Regions from separate parts of the Altererythrobacter epoxidivorans genome, predicted to be linked through region 4. Evidence: predicted binding sites of a transcription regulator. Region 4 holds the regulator's gene; each other region holds the start of a gene.
The links. The regulator LexA, encoded in region 4, represses DNA repair genes until DNA is damaged. The targets are predictions, from matches to a motif close to GTTCCNCNCTTGTTCT.

Region 1 (4,404 bases), 270 kb from region 4:
TCGGGGGGACCTGGGCGGGACTTTTCTATGGCCCGTCCGCAACCGAAGTCGGGGCATCGTTCCGTGGCGGGTCGAGCGTCGTCGATTTTGCCGGAACGCTGGTCGGCTCGAGCGATCCGGGCTTCCGCAACATTGCGTCGAGCTTCGCCGGATTGAACGATCCTGCGGATTTCGAACCGATTGTCATTGAAGAGCTCGAGAATGTTACCCAATCGGGCTCGACCGTCTCCACGACCTTCTTCCGCGCCGGAACGGGTAGCGGCATCCTCGGCAATTACGGGGTCAGCTACCGCAATCCGGGTCTGTGGAGCCTCGCCAATACCTTTACCTATAGCGACAGTGACAAGAATGCCTCGCTGTCGAACGATCAGTACACCGTTTATGGCGACGTCAATCCGGCCGGTGGCCAGATCGACGGGCTTACCCTGCTCAACACGGCGCCGGGCAATTCGCTGGTCGAGCTGACCTATACCAAGTTCGGTATCTGGGAGCGGGGCGGCAACGGATCGGGCGATTACGAGATCGCACGCCGTTATGCCGTGTTCGGTTTCAAGACCGACCCGGCGAGCGTTCCGACCACGGGCAGTGCGACCTATAATGGTGTCGTCGTCGGCGCAGCGAAGAGCACGGGCGCAACCAATCGATTCTACGACCTGACCGGCACAACGGAAATCAGCGTGAACTTCGGCACCTTCATTTGGAACGGACAGCTTGCGCTGACGGGCACCGATCGCCAGTCGAGTGCGACGCGCGATTTCGGCAGCTTTATCAGCGCGCCGGGCTCGCTAACCGGCAACCAGTTGCAACCGGCCATGTTCATGTCGGGCGGCAACCCATACGGCCAGATCTTCGGCTATCTGTTCGGTCCGGGAGCTGCCGAAGTCGGGGGCGGATTTACCCTGGATTTCGACGACCTTACTATCTCCGGCAATACGGTCGACATCGACGGTATTTTCGCCGGCAGGAAGAACTGACCTCAACTATCCGAGCGATAGGTCCGGTTTGAAGGGGCTCGCCTGATGGGCGGGCCCCTTTTGCCGTGTGCGTGCAAAATGCACGCGTGTGGCTCCCCCCGATCGAGAGTGTGAGTGTGATCGAAAGAGGGAAGCCTGCACGCGGTACTGCGCAAAGTAGTACGGCTTGCAAAACTCTTCGAAGTCCCTGAGCTGACCTCAAGGTGCGACCCGAAAGGCTCGGCGGGAAGACTCGCAAAGAGAACCTTTGTTTGGCGGATACACCCCGCTTCCGGCACTTCATTTTTCCTATAGGGCCCCTAGGGGGAACCGCGCAGGAACATTGTAATTGACCTATTAACACCCAGATTACGGGCACTTGGCGGGCCGCGCTTCGGCGGCTCTTGACTACCCGGAACATTTACGGAACACCGCCCCAATGGCCCTCACGAAAATCTCTGTGCGCGGCGCGCGCGAACACAACCTCAAAGGCGTGGACATCGACCTTCCGCGCGATAGCCTGATCGTGATTACGGGCCTGTCCGGTTCGGGCAAGTCGAGCCTCGCTTTCGATACGATCTATGCCGAAGGGCAGCGTCGCTATGTCGAAAGCCTGAGTGCCTATGCGCGCCAGTTCCTGGAGATGATGCAGAAGCCCGATGTCGAGCATATCGACGGACTTTCTCCTGCCATCTCGATCGAGCAGAAGACCACAAGCCGCAACCCGCGTTCGACCGTCGCCACCGTGACCGAAATCTACGACTACATGCGCCTGCTATGGGCGCGCGTAGGCGTGCCTTACTCGCCGGCGACCGGAGAGCCGATCAGCGCGCAGACCGTCAGCCAGATGGTCGACCGCGTCATGGCGCTGCCCGAAGGCACGCGGCTCTATTTGCTCGCGCCGGTCGTACGCGGGCGCAAGGGCGAATACCGCAAGGAGCTGGCCGAATGGCAGAAGGCGGGCTTCACCCGCGTGCGCATCGACGGAGAGCTTTATCCGATCGAAGAAGCGCCTGCGCTCGACAAGAAATACAAGCACGACATCGAGGTCGTGGTTGATCGCCTGGCGGTGAAAGAAGGGCTTGAGACAAGGCTTGCCGACAGCTTCGAAACCGCGCTCAAGCTGGCCGAAGGGTTGGCTTATGTCGACCTTGCCGACGGCGTGGTCCCGGGCCGCGAGGGCGAAGAAGAAGCGGGCGGCGCGATGAAGGGCGCCGGTATCCCGGCCAACCGCATCGTCTTTTCGGAAAAGTTCGCCTGCCCGGTTTCGGGCTTCACCATCGAAGAGATCGAGCCGCGCCTGTTCTCTTTCAACGCACCGCAAGGGGCTTGTGCGACTTGCGACGGGATCGGCGAGAAACTGCTGTTCGATCCGCAACTGGTCGTGCCCAATGAAGCGCTCAGCCTCAAGCAGGGCGCGGTCGTGCCCTGGGCGAAGAGCAACCCGCCGTCCCCCTATTACATGCAGGTGCTGACAAGCCTGGCGAAGGCATACGACTTCGACCTGACGACGCCGTGGAACGCGCTCGAGCCCGACCAGCGGATGATCATTCTCCACGGCACGGGCGGCATGCCGGTCGAGCTCACCTTCAAGGACGGGCGCAAGGAATACACCGTGCGCAAGGCGTTCGAGGGCGTGATCGGCAATCTCAACCGCCGCCTGCTGCAGACCGAAAGCGCCTGGATGCGCGAGGAGCTGTCGAAGTTCCAGACCGCGCAGCCGTGCGAGACCTGCGGCGGCAAGCGCCTCAACGAGAAAGCGCTGTCGGTGAAGATCCCCGGTCCCAACGGGCCGACCGATATCGCCGAACCTACCCGGATGAGCGTTGCCGATGCCAAGGCGTGGTTCCTCGCGCTCGACGGCCTGCTCAACGACACGCAGGCGCAGATCGCCAAGGCCATCCTCAAGGAAATCAACGAGCGTCTGGGCTTCCTCGACAATGTCGGGCTCGACTACCTCAATCTCGACCGCACCTCCGGAACACTGAGCGGCGGGGAGAGCCAGCGCATCCGCCTCGCCTCGCAGATCGGCAGCGGGCTGTCGGGCGTGCTCTACGTGCTCGACGAGCCCAGCATCGGCCTCCACCAGCGCGACAACGACCGGCTGCTCGAAACGCTGAAGCGCCTTCGCGACCTCGGCAACACGGTGATCGTGGTCGAGCATGACGAGGATGCGATCCGCACCGCCGACCACGTGGTCGACCTCGGCCCCGGCGCGGGCGTCCACGGCGGCGAAGTGGTCGCGCAGGGCACGCTGAAACAGGTATTGAAGTCCAAGAACTCGCTCACCGCCGATTACCTCACCGGCAGGCGAGAGATCGCGGTGCCGACGACCCGCCGCAAGGGCAACGGGCACGAGCTGACCGTCCATGGCGCGCGGGCGAACAATCTGCAGGACGTCACCGCCAGCATCCCGCTCGGCACCTTTGCCTGCATCACCGGCGTTTCGGGCAGCGGCAAGTCGTCTTTCACCATCGACACGCTCTATGCCGCAGCGGCGCGGACATTGAACGGCGCGCGGGTGATCGCAGGCGCGCACGACAAGGTCACCGGCCTCGAATATTGCGACAAGGTGATCGAGATCGACCAGTCGCCCATCGGCCGCACCCCGCGTTCGAACCCGGCGACCTACACCGGCGCCTTCACGCAGATCCGCGACTGGTTCGCGGGCCTGCCGGAGGCGCAGGCGCGCGGATACAAGCCCGGCCGCTTCAGCTTCAACGTCAAGGGCGGGCGCTGCGAGAAGTGCCAGGGCGACGGGCTGATCAAGATCGAGATGCACTTCCTCCCCGACGTTTACGTCACCTGCGAGGAATGCCACGGCAAGCGGTACAACCGCGAAACGCTGGAGGTGAAGTTCAAGGGCCACTCCATCGCCGACGTGCTCGACATGACGATCGAGGATGCGGAGGAGTTTTTCAAGGCCGTCCCCCCCATTCGTGACAAGATGCACATGCTGAACGAGGTCGGCCTCGGCTACGTCAAGGTCGGCCAGCAGGCGACGACGCTTTCGGGGGGCGAGGCGCAGCGGGTGAAGCTGGCGAAGGAACTGTCGAAACGCAGCACCGGGCAGACGCTCTATATCCTCGACGAGCCGACCACGGGCCTGCATTTCGAGGATGTGAGGAAGCTGCTGGAGGTGCTGCACCGGCTGGTGGATCAGGGCAATTCGGTGGTGGTGATCGAACACAACCTCGACGTGATCAAGACCGCGGACTTCATCCTCGACCTCGGCCCCGAAGGCGGGGTGCGCGGGGGCGAGGTGGTCGCGTCAGGCACGCCGGAGGAAGTGGCGCAGGAACCGCGCAGCTTTACCGGCGCCTACCTCAAACCGATGCTTGAACGTCAAAAGGAAGCTGCCGAGTAGCGCTGGATCGGCGAGCGTTTGCGGCCCGATGAGCGAAGCGATTGGGGCCGCAGACGCGAACCGCAAGGGCGGAAGCGAAGTCGA
Region 2 (4,404 bases), 220 kb from region 4:
AGCCGATCGCATGCTCGACATGGGCTTCATCCCCGACATCGAGTTCATCTGCTCCAAGCTTCCCGAAAACCGGCAGACGATGCTGTTCAGTGCGACCATGCCGCCGCCGATCGAGAAGCTGGCGAATACATTTCTGACCAATCCCAAGCGGATCGAGGTCAGCCGCGCTGCGTCCACGAACAAGGACATCACGGCGTTCAAGATCAACGTCAACAACCGTGCAAAGCGCGAGACATTACGGTGGCTGCTACGCCATGACCAGGTCGACACGGCGATTATCTTTGCCAATCGCAAGACCACCGTGCGCGAACTCAACAAGAGCCTGCAGCGCCATGGTTTTTCCAGCGGCGAGATCCATGGCGACATGGACCAGACGAGCCGCCTGCGCGAACTTGAAAGGTTCAAGGCCGGGGACATCAATATCCTTGTTGCGTCCGACGTCGCCGCGCGCGGCCTCGACGTGAAGGGCGTCAGCCACGTCTTCAATTTCGACACCCCGTGGCATCCCGACGATTACGTCCACCGCATCGGTCGTACCGGCCGAGCCGGGGCCAAGGGTCGTGCGTTCACCTTCGTCAGCGAAGAAGACGCGGAAGCAATCGCCAACGTCGAGAAGCTGACCAAGTCGAAGATCGCCGTATTCGGCAAGAATGACGTTCGCGTCGAGCTGAAGGAGCCGAGCGAGGACGAACAGGAAAAACCGCGCCGCGAGGAGAAGCGGAGCCGTTCGCGCGATGATGGTGACCGCGAGGAGAAGCGGAGCCGTTCACGCGATGACGGTGACCGCGACGAGAAGCCGAAAAAGCCGCGGCGCGAGAAGCAGGCGAGGGAAGATCGGAAGCCCGAGCGCCGGCCGCGACGGGATCATGACGATGAACCGGTGCCTGCGGGCGAATGGAACGGCCCGCGTCCCGGCTTCCTGGATGTGAGCGCGACCTAGTCGGCCAGCTTGACGAAGCTGTCGATGACACGCTTCGTGCCGGAATGCTCGAAGTCGATTTCGAGCTTGTTGCCTTCCTGGTCGGTTACGGTGCCATAGCCGAACTTTTCATGGAAAACGCGCGCGCCGATGGCGACGTCGGTGCGCGGCTTGGCTGCAAAGCTGGCTGCTGATCGGCGATTTTCCTGCACGCGCACAGGTTTAGTTTCGTATCCCGTTGCAAGCGCCCGTTGCCAGCCCGGACCGCGCGCGCCGCTGCGGTCGGGACGCGATTGCGAAACATGCGCGAAGGGGTCTTCCTGTTCGGTCCAGTTCGCTCGCCACAGCGATGCGCCGCCGGTCATCGTCGTTTCCTGATCGATGTGTTCGGGCGGCAATTCCTCGATGAAACGGCTCGGGATGCTACTCGTCCACTGCCCATAAATGCGGCGGTTCGCAGCATGGAAAATCGTGCATCGACGCCGCGCACGGGTGATCCCGACATAGGCGAGGCGGCGTTCCTCTTCGAGGCTGGCGAGGCCGCCTTCGTCGATCGCGCGCTGGCTGGGGAAGACGCCTTCTTCCCAGCCGGGCAGGAAAACGTGATCGAATTCGAGCCCCTTTGCAGCGTGCATCGTCATGATGGTGACGGTTTCCTCGTCATCGGCCGCGTCGTTATCCATCACCAGCGAAACATGTTCGAGGAAATCGCCGAGCGTCTCGTATTCTTCCATGGCGCGGGCAAGTTCGGACAGGTTTTCCAGGCGGCCGGCAGATTCGGCGGTCCGCTCTTTCTGGAGCATCTCGTCATAGCCCGATTCCGTCATCACCATGCGCAACAGATCGGCGGGGGTGACCTGCTCGGACTGCTCGCGCCAGTGGAGAAACTGCCGCATCAACCCGCCGATGGTGTTGGCGGCACGCGCTGGCAACTCGTCGCTGTCGGCAATCTGCAATGATGCGGCGGCGAGCGGCAGGCCCGTGCGGCGCGCATGCTGGTGCATCTTCTCCAGCGTCTTCGCGCCAAGCCCACGCTTGGGCTGGTTGTAGATGCGCTCGAAAGCGAGATCGTCCTGCGGCTGGGCGATGACGCGCAGATAGGCGAGGGCGTCGCGGATTTCGGCACGCTCGTAAAAGCGGAAACCGCCGATGATGCGATAATTGATCCCGATCTGGATGAAGCGGTCTTCGAACTCGCGGGTCTGGTACTGGGCGCGAACGAGGATGGCGACTTCGTCCAGGCTCGCTCCCTCGCGTTCCAGCCGCTCGATTTCCTCGCCCACACGCCGGGCCTCTTCCGGGGCATCCCAGACGCCGATGACGCGCACCTTGTCGCCGTGGTCATGCTCGGTCCACAGCGTCTTTTCGTGGCGTTCACTGTTGGCGCGGATCAAGCCCGATGCAGCACCCAGGATGTGAGGAGTGGAGCGATAATTCTGCTCCAGCTTCACTACCTTTGCGCCGGGAAAATCCTTCTCGAAGCGCAGGATGTTGGCGACTTCGGCGCCGCGCCAGGAATAGATCGACTGGTCGTCGTCACCCACGACGCAGATATTCTTGCTCGCCTGCGCCAGCAATCGCAGCCACAGATACTGGACCGCATTGGTATCCTGGTATTCGTCGACGAGGATGTAGCGGAATTGCCGCTGATATCGCTCGAGCACGTCATGCTCGCGGCGGAAGATGTTGAGCATGTGCAGCAGAAGGTCGCCGAAATCGCAGGCGTTCAGCGCCTTCAACCGGTCTTGGTACAGCTTGTAGAACTGCTGTCCCCGGCCATTGGCATAGGCTTCATTGTCGACTGCATCGAGATCTTCGGGGTTCAGGCCGCGGTTCTTCCAGCCGTCGATCAGGCCGGCCAGTTGCCGCGCCGGCCAGCGCTTTTCGTCAAGATCGTTGTCGTTGATCAGCTGTTTCAGCAGGCGGATCTGATCGTCGGTGTCGATGATCGTGTAATTCGATTCGAGCCCTACAAGCTCTGCATGACGGCGCAGCATCTTTGCACAGATCGAGTGGAAGGTGCCGAGCCACGGCATCCCTTCGACAGCTTCGCCCAGGTGCCCGGCAACACGGTGTCGCATTTCGCGCGCAGCCTTGTTGGTGAAGGTCACGCACAGGATCTGGCTGGGATAAGCCCTGCCGGTGGCAACCAGGTGGGCGAGGCGAGCGGTTAGCGCCGCAGTCTTGCCGGTTCCGGCACCTGCCAGCATCAGGACCGGACCTTCCGTCGTCAGCACGGCCTCGCGCTGGGGAGGGTTCAGCCGCGCTGCATAGGCGGGCACTTGCGCGTTTTGGCGCTGCTGGGGGGGATTGTCGCTGCTCATCGGAAACCTTGTGAACAGGTAGGGAACGCAAGGCTGCGCCGCAAGCGCAGAATGGGCGCGTTTGCCCATTTTGGAACCGTCGTGCCGGGTCGCCCGTTGTTCACGCAATCGGACGGGGCAGAGGAGATTTTGATATGAAACGGATACTTACCGCTGCCGCTGCAACGACGCTCGCACTCGGCCTGACCGCACCGGCCATGGCCGACCATCACGAATACAAGGCGCCGACGCCGGAAGTTGTCGAAACCAATGCGAAGGGTCAGGCAACCAAGGTGAAAATCGGCGACAACACCTACGACGTTTGCATGACCGAAGGTCAGGACAGCTGCATCAACCCGCGCGCTGCCGGCCTCAAGTGGGGCAATCGCCCGCTGAGCTACTGGCCGGGCAAGCCCGCCAGCGAGATGTAATCACTGCGAATTCGTCGCGCCTGCCCGTTATCGGGCAATGGCGACGGGGGTAGCTGCACTCAGGTGCGGCTGCCCCTTTTCATGTCGCGCTTTGGTAGTTTTGCGCGCCTTCCGGTCGCCGCATTTTACGAACGCTTCGCGCTGAACGGGGCCTGCCAAGCGTTTGAGCCCCGCCGCTACTCTTCTCAAGACCGCAGTTCGGGCGCAGCTTGGCCATTGTCGCTTGGGGGAGTGGTCAGCGTTCGTCGCGCTTGGAACAGCTCGGGAGAGGAGGTCGCAATGCGCAGAATATCTTACGCCGTCCTGCTGGGAGTGCTGATGGTCGTCGTCACGCCCAATTTCGTTTGATTGGGGTGCTGCGAACGGCCGATCTAACAGTCCCTAGACGGCCGATTCCATTCGCAGCAAAGTAAGCTTGGCCTTGCCGACTTGGCGCTCTGCCTCGACGGCAAGGCCTCGCACTCTGACCTCTTCCTTGGCCGAGGTTTCGACCGCCATCCAGCTTGCAGGGCCGACCCACCCGAGCCGTAGCAGGCGGTCGAGCGCAACCGAGCCCGCGCCTGTTTCATAGGGCGGGTCGAGCAGGATCAGGTCGTGCGGTTGCTTGGCCGGACCCAATGACATCACCGAGCCTGCGCTTACGCTGCTCCGGCTGCGGCAGCCGAGAGTTTCGATATTCGACTTGATGGTCGCGAGCGCCGCCTGGTCCTGCTCGACGAACAGGCAGAAACCGGCACCACGCGACAGCGCT
Region 3 (4,404 bases), 510 kb from region 4:
CATTCAATGCAGCACGGGCAGTCGCCAGGACGAGGTCCTGGTCCACCGCGCGAAAAGCCGCCTCGTCCTTCCCCGCCTGTTTCCATGTCGTACCGAGCGCGCAGATGAGAGTTGTCGGGCGAAGGACATCCAGCACCTCGTTCCAGTTTGCCGGATCGGCGAGAACCATTTCCATCCGTCCGCCGGGGGGCAATTTCATCTCGCGGCGGGCGATGGCAACGACCTGGACCTCTGGCTGTCCCACAGCAGTTTCGAGCAGCGTTCGGCCGACGAGGCCGGTTGCACCGACCAGAGCAATGCGGACCGGCTCAGACATTGGTCAAACCCTTGGGACGCTCGCCGTAAATGGCGGCACAGCTCTCGATCGCGAAACTGTCGCTCATCCCCGCAATGAAATCGGCGATCACGCGGCTGCGCGCAGGATCGTGTTCGGGAAGACGGTCCAACCAGTCCTTAGGCATCAACTGTGCGTCCTGCGCATAGGCGGCAAACAGGCGCGCCACGACATCGCGGGCACGCTCGGCAGCGGCAATCTGTTCGGGATGATAGTAGAGTCTTTCGTACATGAACTTCTTCAGACCGCGCTCTTCCTGTGCGAGCGAAGGAGAGAAGCCGCCCAGTTGCCGCCCGGCATCGCGCACTTCCGCGATAGAGCCGATCCCTTTTACCTGCTCGCTCGTGTGCTGGATCACATCGTTGACCATCAGGCCGATCTGGTCGCGCACGAGTTCGCGCAATTGCCTGTCGCGCGGGGCGTTGGGGAAGCGTTTTTCGACGGCACGCCACTGGTCTGCGAGGAAATCGACGGTCAGCAGGTCGTCCAGCTCCAGAAAGCCTGCCCTGAGCCCATCGTCGATGTCGTGATTGTCGTAGGCGATATCGTCTGCAACCGCCGCGATCTGCGCCTCCAGCGACGCATATTGACCGAGGTCTAGCGGGAATTCGGCATCGAGCTCTGCCAAGGCCCAGTTGGGAGCGATAACCGGTCCATTGTGCTTTGCCAGGCCTTCGAGCAGGTCCCAGCTGAGATTGAGGCCATCGTGTTCCGGATAAGGGCTTTCGAGGTGCATCACCGTGCGCAGCGCCTGGGCATTGTGATCGAAGCCGCCGTGGCGGGCCATCGCTTCGGACAGCGCCGATTCCCCGGCATGGCCGAACGGCGGATGGCCCAGGTCGTGTGCCAGGCACAATGCCTCGGTCAGGTCCTCGTCGAGGCCGAGTACACGCGCAATGACGCGCCCGATCTGGGCAACTTCCAGGCTATGGGTCAGCCGGGTGCGATAGTGATCGCCCTCGGGCGCGATGAAGACCTGTGTTTTCGAGCGAAGCCGGCGAAAACTCATCGAATGGATAATCCGGTCGCGGTCGCGCTGGAATTCGCTACGTGGTCCACGCGACCCACCGCTGCCGAGGGAGTATTGGCGACCGCGCGGAGCGGCGGGATCGGCTGCGTAAGGTGCCCTCGTCATCGGGTAGCGGATTAGTGGAGCGTCGCCGCGCCGACAACCGGAACAATCGGGCAACACTGCAGCTCATCGCCAGAAATGGAAAGGGTCGCTTTCCCCAAGGGGAGAGCGACCCGACTGAACCAAGCGATCCGAAGAGCTCTTTTGAGCTTCATGTACGCGCCATGCGAAGCGCGGTATTCGTCATTTCGTAATCAAGATGTCACGAATTGGAAGCGCGACTTGTAAAAAATCGACAGGTTGTTTTCTGAAAGAGGTGATCCGTGGCATAAGTCGCCCCAGCACCCTCCACATCAGCAGTTCATTCCTTGCCCAAGATCCATTCGGCCGCCGCGTCGCAATGAATCCGCGTGCTGTCATAGATCGGCAGGATGTTGGCATCGACATCGACCACAAGATCCAGTTCGGTGCAGGCGAGCACGATCGCCCGAGCCCCTTCCTGTTCCTTGCGCGTGATGATCGTGCGCAGCGTCCTTTCGGCGGCGCGCGTTACCTTCCCCACCATCAGTTCCTCGTAAATGATGCGGTCGATCGCCTCCACATTGCTCATGTCGGGAGGCAGGAGATCGACACCATGCGCGACGAGCCGCTTGCGATAAAAGCTTTCGGTCATGACATTGCGCGTTCCGATCAGGGCCGCGCTCTCGCAGCCGTCGGCATGCATCCGGGCGCCTACGCAATCGGCGATGTGGAGGATGGGAATATCAACCGCGTCCGCAACCTGGTCGTAGATCCTGTGCATGGAATTGGCGCAGATGATCAGCCCTTCGGCTCCGGCCTTTTCGAGCCGAGAAGCACTCTCCGCCAGGACGCTGCCCGCCCGTTGCCAGTCGGCATCTTCGCGAAGGCCGTAAAGCTCCTGGAAATCGAGGCTTTCGATCAAAAGCGGCGCGCTTGCCTTGGGGGCGGACCTTTTCTGGATCGAACGGTTGATGCAGTCATAATAAACGGCGGTAGAGACCCAGCTCATACCGCCAATCATGCCGAGTTTTCGCACTAAAACCCCTTCCGTCTATTCCCCCTCGCAGCCGCTTTTATGCATGCATCGTCACGAGCGTCCAGAGCCAAGGATTTTCCGAGGCATTTTCTGATCTTGGTTGTTTAACGGGGAATTAGTGAGGGCGGCCCGCACGCGCAGCGCACGTGCGGAAAGATCACTTCTGCATCTGCGCGATCCAGCGGCGCACAACGTCCAGCCCTTCGCTATCGACGGTCGATTTGCCCAGTTCGGGCATCGCCACACCCGGTTCTGGCGACCCCATGCGAAAGGTCAGGATAGAGTCATCCGGATCGCCCGGGACGATATCGAATTCATGACCACCCGATCCCCGTCCCGCTGCAACCGGACGTTTGAAGATGCCGATGGCATGGGGATCGTGCTGCTCCCAGCGCAGGTCGAGCCCGGAATTGGAGGCCGTGGCTCCCGGTTGGTGACAATGGGCGCAATTGGTCTCGAGATATCCGCGAGCTGCAGCATCGATCGGGACCGATGCCCTCTCCTCCCACAAGGGGATACGGGCGGCGAGTTCGGGTGCCTCGTCCAACTTGCCCAATCCGACAAAGTCGTCGAGCCAGTCGGCGGAAAGATTGCGCGCCTTCGGCCCGATCGGCACAACCTCGCCATTCAATCCGTGGCATTCCTTGCACTGGTTCTTGTTCGGAATCCGGTAGCTGATGGTCTGCCCCGAAGGCGTGGTTACAGGCAGCCGCCCTCCGGCAACCGCCAGCACCGCTTCGGTCTGCTGGTCGTTCCAGCGATAGGGCAAGGCAACCCAACCGTCGGTGCGATGGAGCAGCACACGCGTTTCGATCAAGCGACGGCCATTCCCCTCGCCGAACGCGAAAGTCTTGATCAGCGCGCTGCCCACCGGGAGAGCGAGCAAGCCTTCGCCCCTTGCCTTCGCCACCTTGCCGCCAGGCACATAGACGAAGCGCAATTTTTCAGCGCCATCCGAAAAGAGCGGCGTGTTGAGGCGATAGGGCACTACGCCCGGGCTGGGCTGCTGCGCTGGCGCGTCGGCGAAGAAGCCGAACTCGGAAAGGTTGCGCGGCAGGTCGAGCCCGCTGACCGCTGTATCGTCCACCGCCGTCTGGGGATTGGCCCGCACCGTGACCGCGCCGAGCAAGGCGGCGACCGCAAGGCCGGCAAGTACACCTGCCTTCATGGTCAGATACGGTCGAACAGCCGTTCCGGCGCGCCGATTTCACCGAATTCCCACGGTTGCCCGTAGGCCGGAAGATCGCCCGGGCCGGGCTGCGCTTCCGCGAGAGGCTGTCCCTGGCGCGTCAGGTTAAGGGTCCACGAAGAGATCTCGGGCGTTGCAAGCAGTGCGGGATTGTCTTTGTCCTGATTCAGTCCGTCCCACATGATCGGCGGCAGGGCACCACCGAAGCCCGCCAGCAATTGCTCTGCCCCGTCAAGCTGCGGGTCGGTCGAACCTTCATCGACGTCGTTCTCTGCAATCACGACTTCGCGCGGGAAGGGATTGTAGCGCGCATCGTCAAACGGCTTCGTATAGGCGGCGATGATGAAGGATGCGGTGGGATTGTCGCGCACGATATTGTCGCTGATCCAGACCTTCTCGTTCGCCATCACCATGATGCCCGTTCCGCGCCGGACGCCCGCAACGATATTGCCCGGCGGAGCAAAGTTCGCGGTCTTGTTACCCACGACGAGGTTCTGTTTCAGGATGACATTGCCGCCGCCCATAACTGGCAGGCCGGGCAGGTCGAAGACGAGGATCCCGCCGGTGTTGCGGGTGACAAAGTTGCGCTCCACGATGGCATCGCGGCTGTTCTCAATCTCGATCCCGGCGACATTGTCGGTCGCGATGGAATCGCGGACCGTGATCTTCTTCGACTGCCCGACATAGATGCCGGCATCGGATGCGCCCGACACCTCGCAGGCATCGACCAGGATGCCGGTGCTTTCGACCGG
Region 4 (4,404 bases):
CGCCAGCGGAGATAGGGGGGCGATCTCCCCTGCCGACGATGAGGCTATGCGCGACGCCGGGCTGACGCACCTATTGTCGATCAGCGGCCTTCACGTGAGCGCGTTGATTGCCGGTGCATATTTTCTCGCCATCAGGCTCCTCGCGCTCTTTCCGGCAATCGCCCTGCGCGCCCGGCTTCCGATCGTTGCGGCCGCAGTCGCAGCAGGCGCCGGGATTGGATACACCCTGCTGACCGGAGCCGAAGTGCCGACTGTCAGGAGCTGCGTCGCCGCCTTGCTAGTATTGGGAGCGCTGGTGCTGGGTCGTGAGCCGCTGTCGCTGAGACTGGTCGCGGTAGCTGCCTTCACGGTTTTGCTGTTGTGGCCGGAGGCGATCGCCGGGCCGAGTTTCCAGATGAGCTTCGCCGCCGTCATAACAATAATCGCACTGCATGGTTCGCGGCCCGTGCGGGAGTTTCTCTCGCCGAGGGATGAAAATTGGCTTGCAAGGTTCGGTCGGCGAACACTCATGCTGTTAGTAACCGGCTTCGTTATCGAGATCGCGCTGATGCCGATTGTCCTGTTCCATTTTCACAGGGCGGGCGTTTACGGCGCGCTTGCCAACGTGATCGCTATCCCGCTCGTAACCTTTGTTTCCATGCCATTGATCGCGTTCGCACTGGCATTGGACGTGGTTGGGCTTGGCGCTCCCGCGTGGTGGATCGTGGAGCAGAGCCTCGACCTTCTCCTGAAGATCGCTCACACTACAGCAGCACAGCCGGGCGCGGTTAAACTGATGCCGCAAATGACATACGCGACGTTCGGTTTCTTCATCGCAGGCGGGCTTTGGCTTGCCTTGTGGAGTGGCAGGTTCCGGCTGCTCTCTGCTGTTCCGATTGCCATCGGATGCATCATGCTGGCGCGCACGCCTGTCCCTGACCTGCTCATATCAAGCGATGGTCGACACGTCGCCATCACAATGCCGGACAATAGATTGCTGAGCCTTCGCGATACGAGATCGGATTACGCAAGGGACAACATGATCGAACTGGCGGGAACCCGCAGTGAGCCCGTCCCGGTCGAAACTTGGCCAAGCGCCGATTGTTCTCCCGAATTCTGTGTCCTTGATATCGAACGCGACGGACGGAAGTGGTCGTTGCTGATGGCGCGAAACAGGGTCAGGGTAGAGGAGCGGTCACTCGCTGCCGCTTGCGAACGTTCCGACATTGTCGTGGCAGATCGCTGGCTACCGGCGTCTTGCAGGCCGCTCTGGCTGAAAGCGGACGCTGCCTATCTGAGGGAAAATGGCGGGTTATCGATCGACGTTGAGGGGCGAGAGATCACCACAGTGGCATCAGCGCAGGGGCAGCATGGTTGGTGGCAAGCCGCCGAGAAGTAGCGGCTCGCCAATCAACCGGATTTTCAGTGATAGCGGCGGAGCAATCCGGCTAGCTTGCCCTGAACAACCACTTCATGAGCATCGTAAATCTGCGGATCGTACATTCCGTTTGCCGGATCGAGCCGAACCTTGCCGTTCTCACGGCGCAAATACTTGAGTGTCGCTTCCTCGTTCCGCACCAGGGCGACAACGATTTCCCCGTCACGGACGGAATCGGTCCGGCGCACGAGGGCGAAATCACCATCGAAAATGCCCGCTTCGATCATCGAGTCGCCAGAGACTTCGAGCGCATAGTGCTCGCCAGGGCCGAGCAGGGCGGCAGGCACCGGCATCGATGACTGGCCTTCGATCGCCTCGATCGGGGCACCGGCTGCAATCCGGCCATGAAGCGGAACATCGATGATATCGTTGGCCGGTTCGGGCGTACGAGCCGCAGCTGCACGCGACATTGTGACAGGATCATTGGCTGCAACCGGACGCTTGACCGCAGGGGTCGCATCTTCGGGCTGCTTGATGACTTCAAGTGCGCGGGCGCGATTGGGAAGCCGGCGAATAAAGCCGCGTTCCTCGAGCGCGCTGATCAGGCGATGGACACCCGACTTGCTCTTGAGATCGAGCGCCTCCTTCATTTCTTCGAAGGATGGCGAAATTCCCGTATCTTCAAGCCGTTGCTGGATGAAGCGGATCAATTCGTGCTGCTTTGCCGTCAGCATGGCGAAAACCTCCTCTGGTCGCCCGTTCTCGTGCACCGATAAGGTGAACGAATAAGGAACAATTAGGCAACAGTTTTCACCAAGTCAAGCTGCGAGGCTGTTAGAGCAAGATGCACTCCACCCGTGAACCAGTCGCAAGCGCCGTGCTTTCAGCCGGACGATCAATAAGGCAGTTCGACGCAGCAAGCGTTGCAAGCGCGGATGAATCTTGCGAGTCCGAGGTGACAACCGTTGTCCCGTCCCAATATCCGCGCAGGAATTCCCGTCGCGATCCGGTCGGCGCCAGATCGCAACCCAATTTCGCTACGGCTCTGAATGGCATCGGAGCGGCCGCGCCCATCGCGGCTCTCGCATATGGCATGACGAAAAGGAGGCAGGTGACGAAGCTGGAAACAGGATTGCCGGGAAGCCCGAAGATCACGGTCTTCTCTCTCCGCGCCACCATCAACGGCTTGCCAGGCTTGATGGCCACTTTCCAGAAGTCGATGTGAGCGCCCCAGTTTTCGAGGGCAGGACGCATCAAATCGTGATCGCCGACAGATGCGCCGCCAGAAGTTACGAGCATGTCGAGGCCGTCGGCTGTCGCGAGGGCTTCTGCCAGGGCATCCGGATCGTCGCCGACAGGGCCGATCCTGACGATTTCGCAGCCCAGCTCTGCGAGCATCGCGGAGATCATCGCGCCATTCGATGCAGGTATCTGATCGGGTCCGCAATCTTCGGGATTTGCGGACAGCTCGTCACCGCTGTCGAGTACGCCGACCCGCAGGGGCTGCATTACCGGCAGCTTCGCATGGCCCGAGCCGATGGCGAGTGCGAGCTGTGCAGGTCCGATCCGCACGCCCGCCTTCAGCACGAGGTCGCCTTTGGCAAAGTCGAAGCCGCGGCGGCGAACGTGCTTGCCCCTATCCGGATGGTCATGCGTGCATTTGACCAGACCTCCTTCGACCTCTGCATTCTCCTGGATGAGAACTCGGTCCGCGCCTTCGGGCATGCTGGCGCCAGTAGAGATCCGCACGCATTCACCGGCACCGACCGGTTCTGCGAACGGGTGACCTGCGCGGCTCTCGCCAACCAGTTGCCACGGTCCGTCGCCGTTTAAAGCGTATCCATCCATTGCGGAGAGGTCTGCCGGGGGTTGGGTGCGGTTCGCCCTGAGGTCTTCGGCGAGGTAGCGTCCGATACATCGATCGACCGGCAGTGTGATAACAGGGCGCGGATCGACGAGATCCAATACACGGCTCTGTGCGTCTTCGAGGGATAGCAAGGCAGCCATCAGTCGGCGATTTCTGCCCGCCAGTGACCCGATTTGCCGCCGGTCTTCTCCAGGAGACGAACCCCTTCGATGACCATGCCTTTTTCAAGCGCCTTCGCCATATCGTAAATGGTGAGCAAGGCTGTGGATGCGGCGACCATTGCCTCCATTTCCACCCCGGTTTTCCCGGTGAGTGCGGCGGTTGCGGTTACGCGGATCGCGCAATCCTCGAAATCGAATTGCACTTCGACAGATTCGAGCCCGAGTGGATGGCAAAGCGGGATCAGGTCGGCCGTCTTCTTCGCTGCCATGATCCCGGCAATCCGCGCGGTGCCGAGAACGTCGCCTTTGGGAGCATCGCCAGCCCTGATCGCCGCAAGCGTTTCCGGCTTCATCGTGATGCGACCGCCTGCAACAGCCTTGCGCACCGTTTCCGCCTTTGCACCGACATCGACCATGCGCGCTTCGCCGCTTTCACCGAGATGGGTCAGATCGCTCATCCGCTTGCTCATTCTTCCGCTGCAAATCCTACTGGATGGAACACATGGAACACAGTCCATGTAGAGGAAAACTGGGGCGTCGGCGCAAGGCTGTCCTGGCGCATTTCAACCGGATGTCCCGAAGACTACATGCGCCGTGCCTGCCAGAAAATGCGGCAGTAGGATAGCGTCAGCCGAGCAGTAGCTTGCGAGTTGCAGCCTCGACATCAGCTTCGCGCATCAGGCTTTCCCCGACAAGGAAGGTTCGCACGCCTGCGCTGGCCAGCCGCAGGCAATCCCGGTGCGAGTTGATCCCGCTTTCGCCCACCAGCAAGGTCCCTTCAGGCGCAAGTCCCGCCAGCCGTTCGGTCGTCGCAAGGTCTGTCCTGAACGTCTTGAGGTCTCGGTTGTTGACCCCGATCAGGCGTGATTTCAGGCGCGATGCCCGTTCCATTTCGGCCTCGTCATGCACCTCGACGAGCACGTCCATCCCGCGTTCCAGCGCAGCAGCCTCGATTTCCTGCATTGCGCTGTCTTCCAGCGCAGCGACGATGATGAGGATCGCGTCTGCACCGATGCTGC

Region 1: uvrA (excinuclease ABC subunit UvrA) is a predicted target of LexA. The motif match lies at 1,368-1,383, and genes of this name have one in related genera.
Region 2: AMC99_RS07085 (ATP-dependent helicase) is a predicted target of LexA. The motif match lies at 3,255-3,270, and genes of this name have one in related genera.
Region 3: AMC99_RS08500 (deoxyguanosinetriphosphate triphosphohydrolase) is a predicted target of LexA. The motif match lies at 1,509-1,524, and genes of this name have one in related genera.

What each region holds. Positions count from the first base shown of each region.
Region 1 is NZ_CP012669.1:1,447,949-1,452,352, reverse strand. Features, by position in the region: gene AMC99_RS14135 (HupA family protein) at 1-974, shown strand, start outside; gene uvrA (excinuclease ABC subunit UvrA) at 1,393-4,320, shown strand.
Region 2 is NZ_CP012669.1:1,403,402-1,407,805, reverse strand. Features, by position in the region: gene AMC99_RS07090 (DEAD/DEAH box helicase) at 1-940, shown strand, start outside; gene AMC99_RS07085 (ATP-dependent helicase) at 937-3,243, opposite strand; gene AMC99_RS07080 (hypothetical protein) at 3,378-3,653, shown strand; gene rsmD (16S rRNA (guanine(966)-N(2))-methyltransferase RsmD) at 4,035-4,404, opposite strand, start outside.
Region 3 is NZ_CP012669.1:1,691,246-1,695,649, forward strand. Features, by position in the region: gene AMC99_RS08495 (NAD(P)H-binding protein) at 1-316, opposite strand, end outside; gene AMC99_RS08500 (deoxyguanosinetriphosphate triphosphohydrolase) at 309-1,469, opposite strand; gene AMC99_RS08505 (aspartate/glutamate racemase family protein) at 1,768-2,436, opposite strand; gene AMC99_RS08510 (SO2930 family diheme c-type cytochrome) at 2,621-3,631, opposite strand; gene AMC99_RS08515 (parallel beta-helix domain-containing protein) at 3,634-4,404, opposite strand, start outside.
Region 4 is NZ_CP012669.1:1,178,637-1,183,040, reverse strand. Features, by position in the region: gene AMC99_RS06000 (ComEC/Rec2 family competence protein) at 1-1,378, shown strand, start outside; gene lexA (transcriptional repressor LexA) at 1,402-2,091, opposite strand; gene AMC99_RS05990 (molybdopterin molybdotransferase MoeA) at 2,192-3,364, opposite strand; gene moaC (cyclic pyranopterin monophosphate synthase MoaC) at 3,364-3,843, opposite strand; gene trpC (indole-3-glycerol phosphate synthase TrpC) at 4,013-4,404, opposite strand, start outside.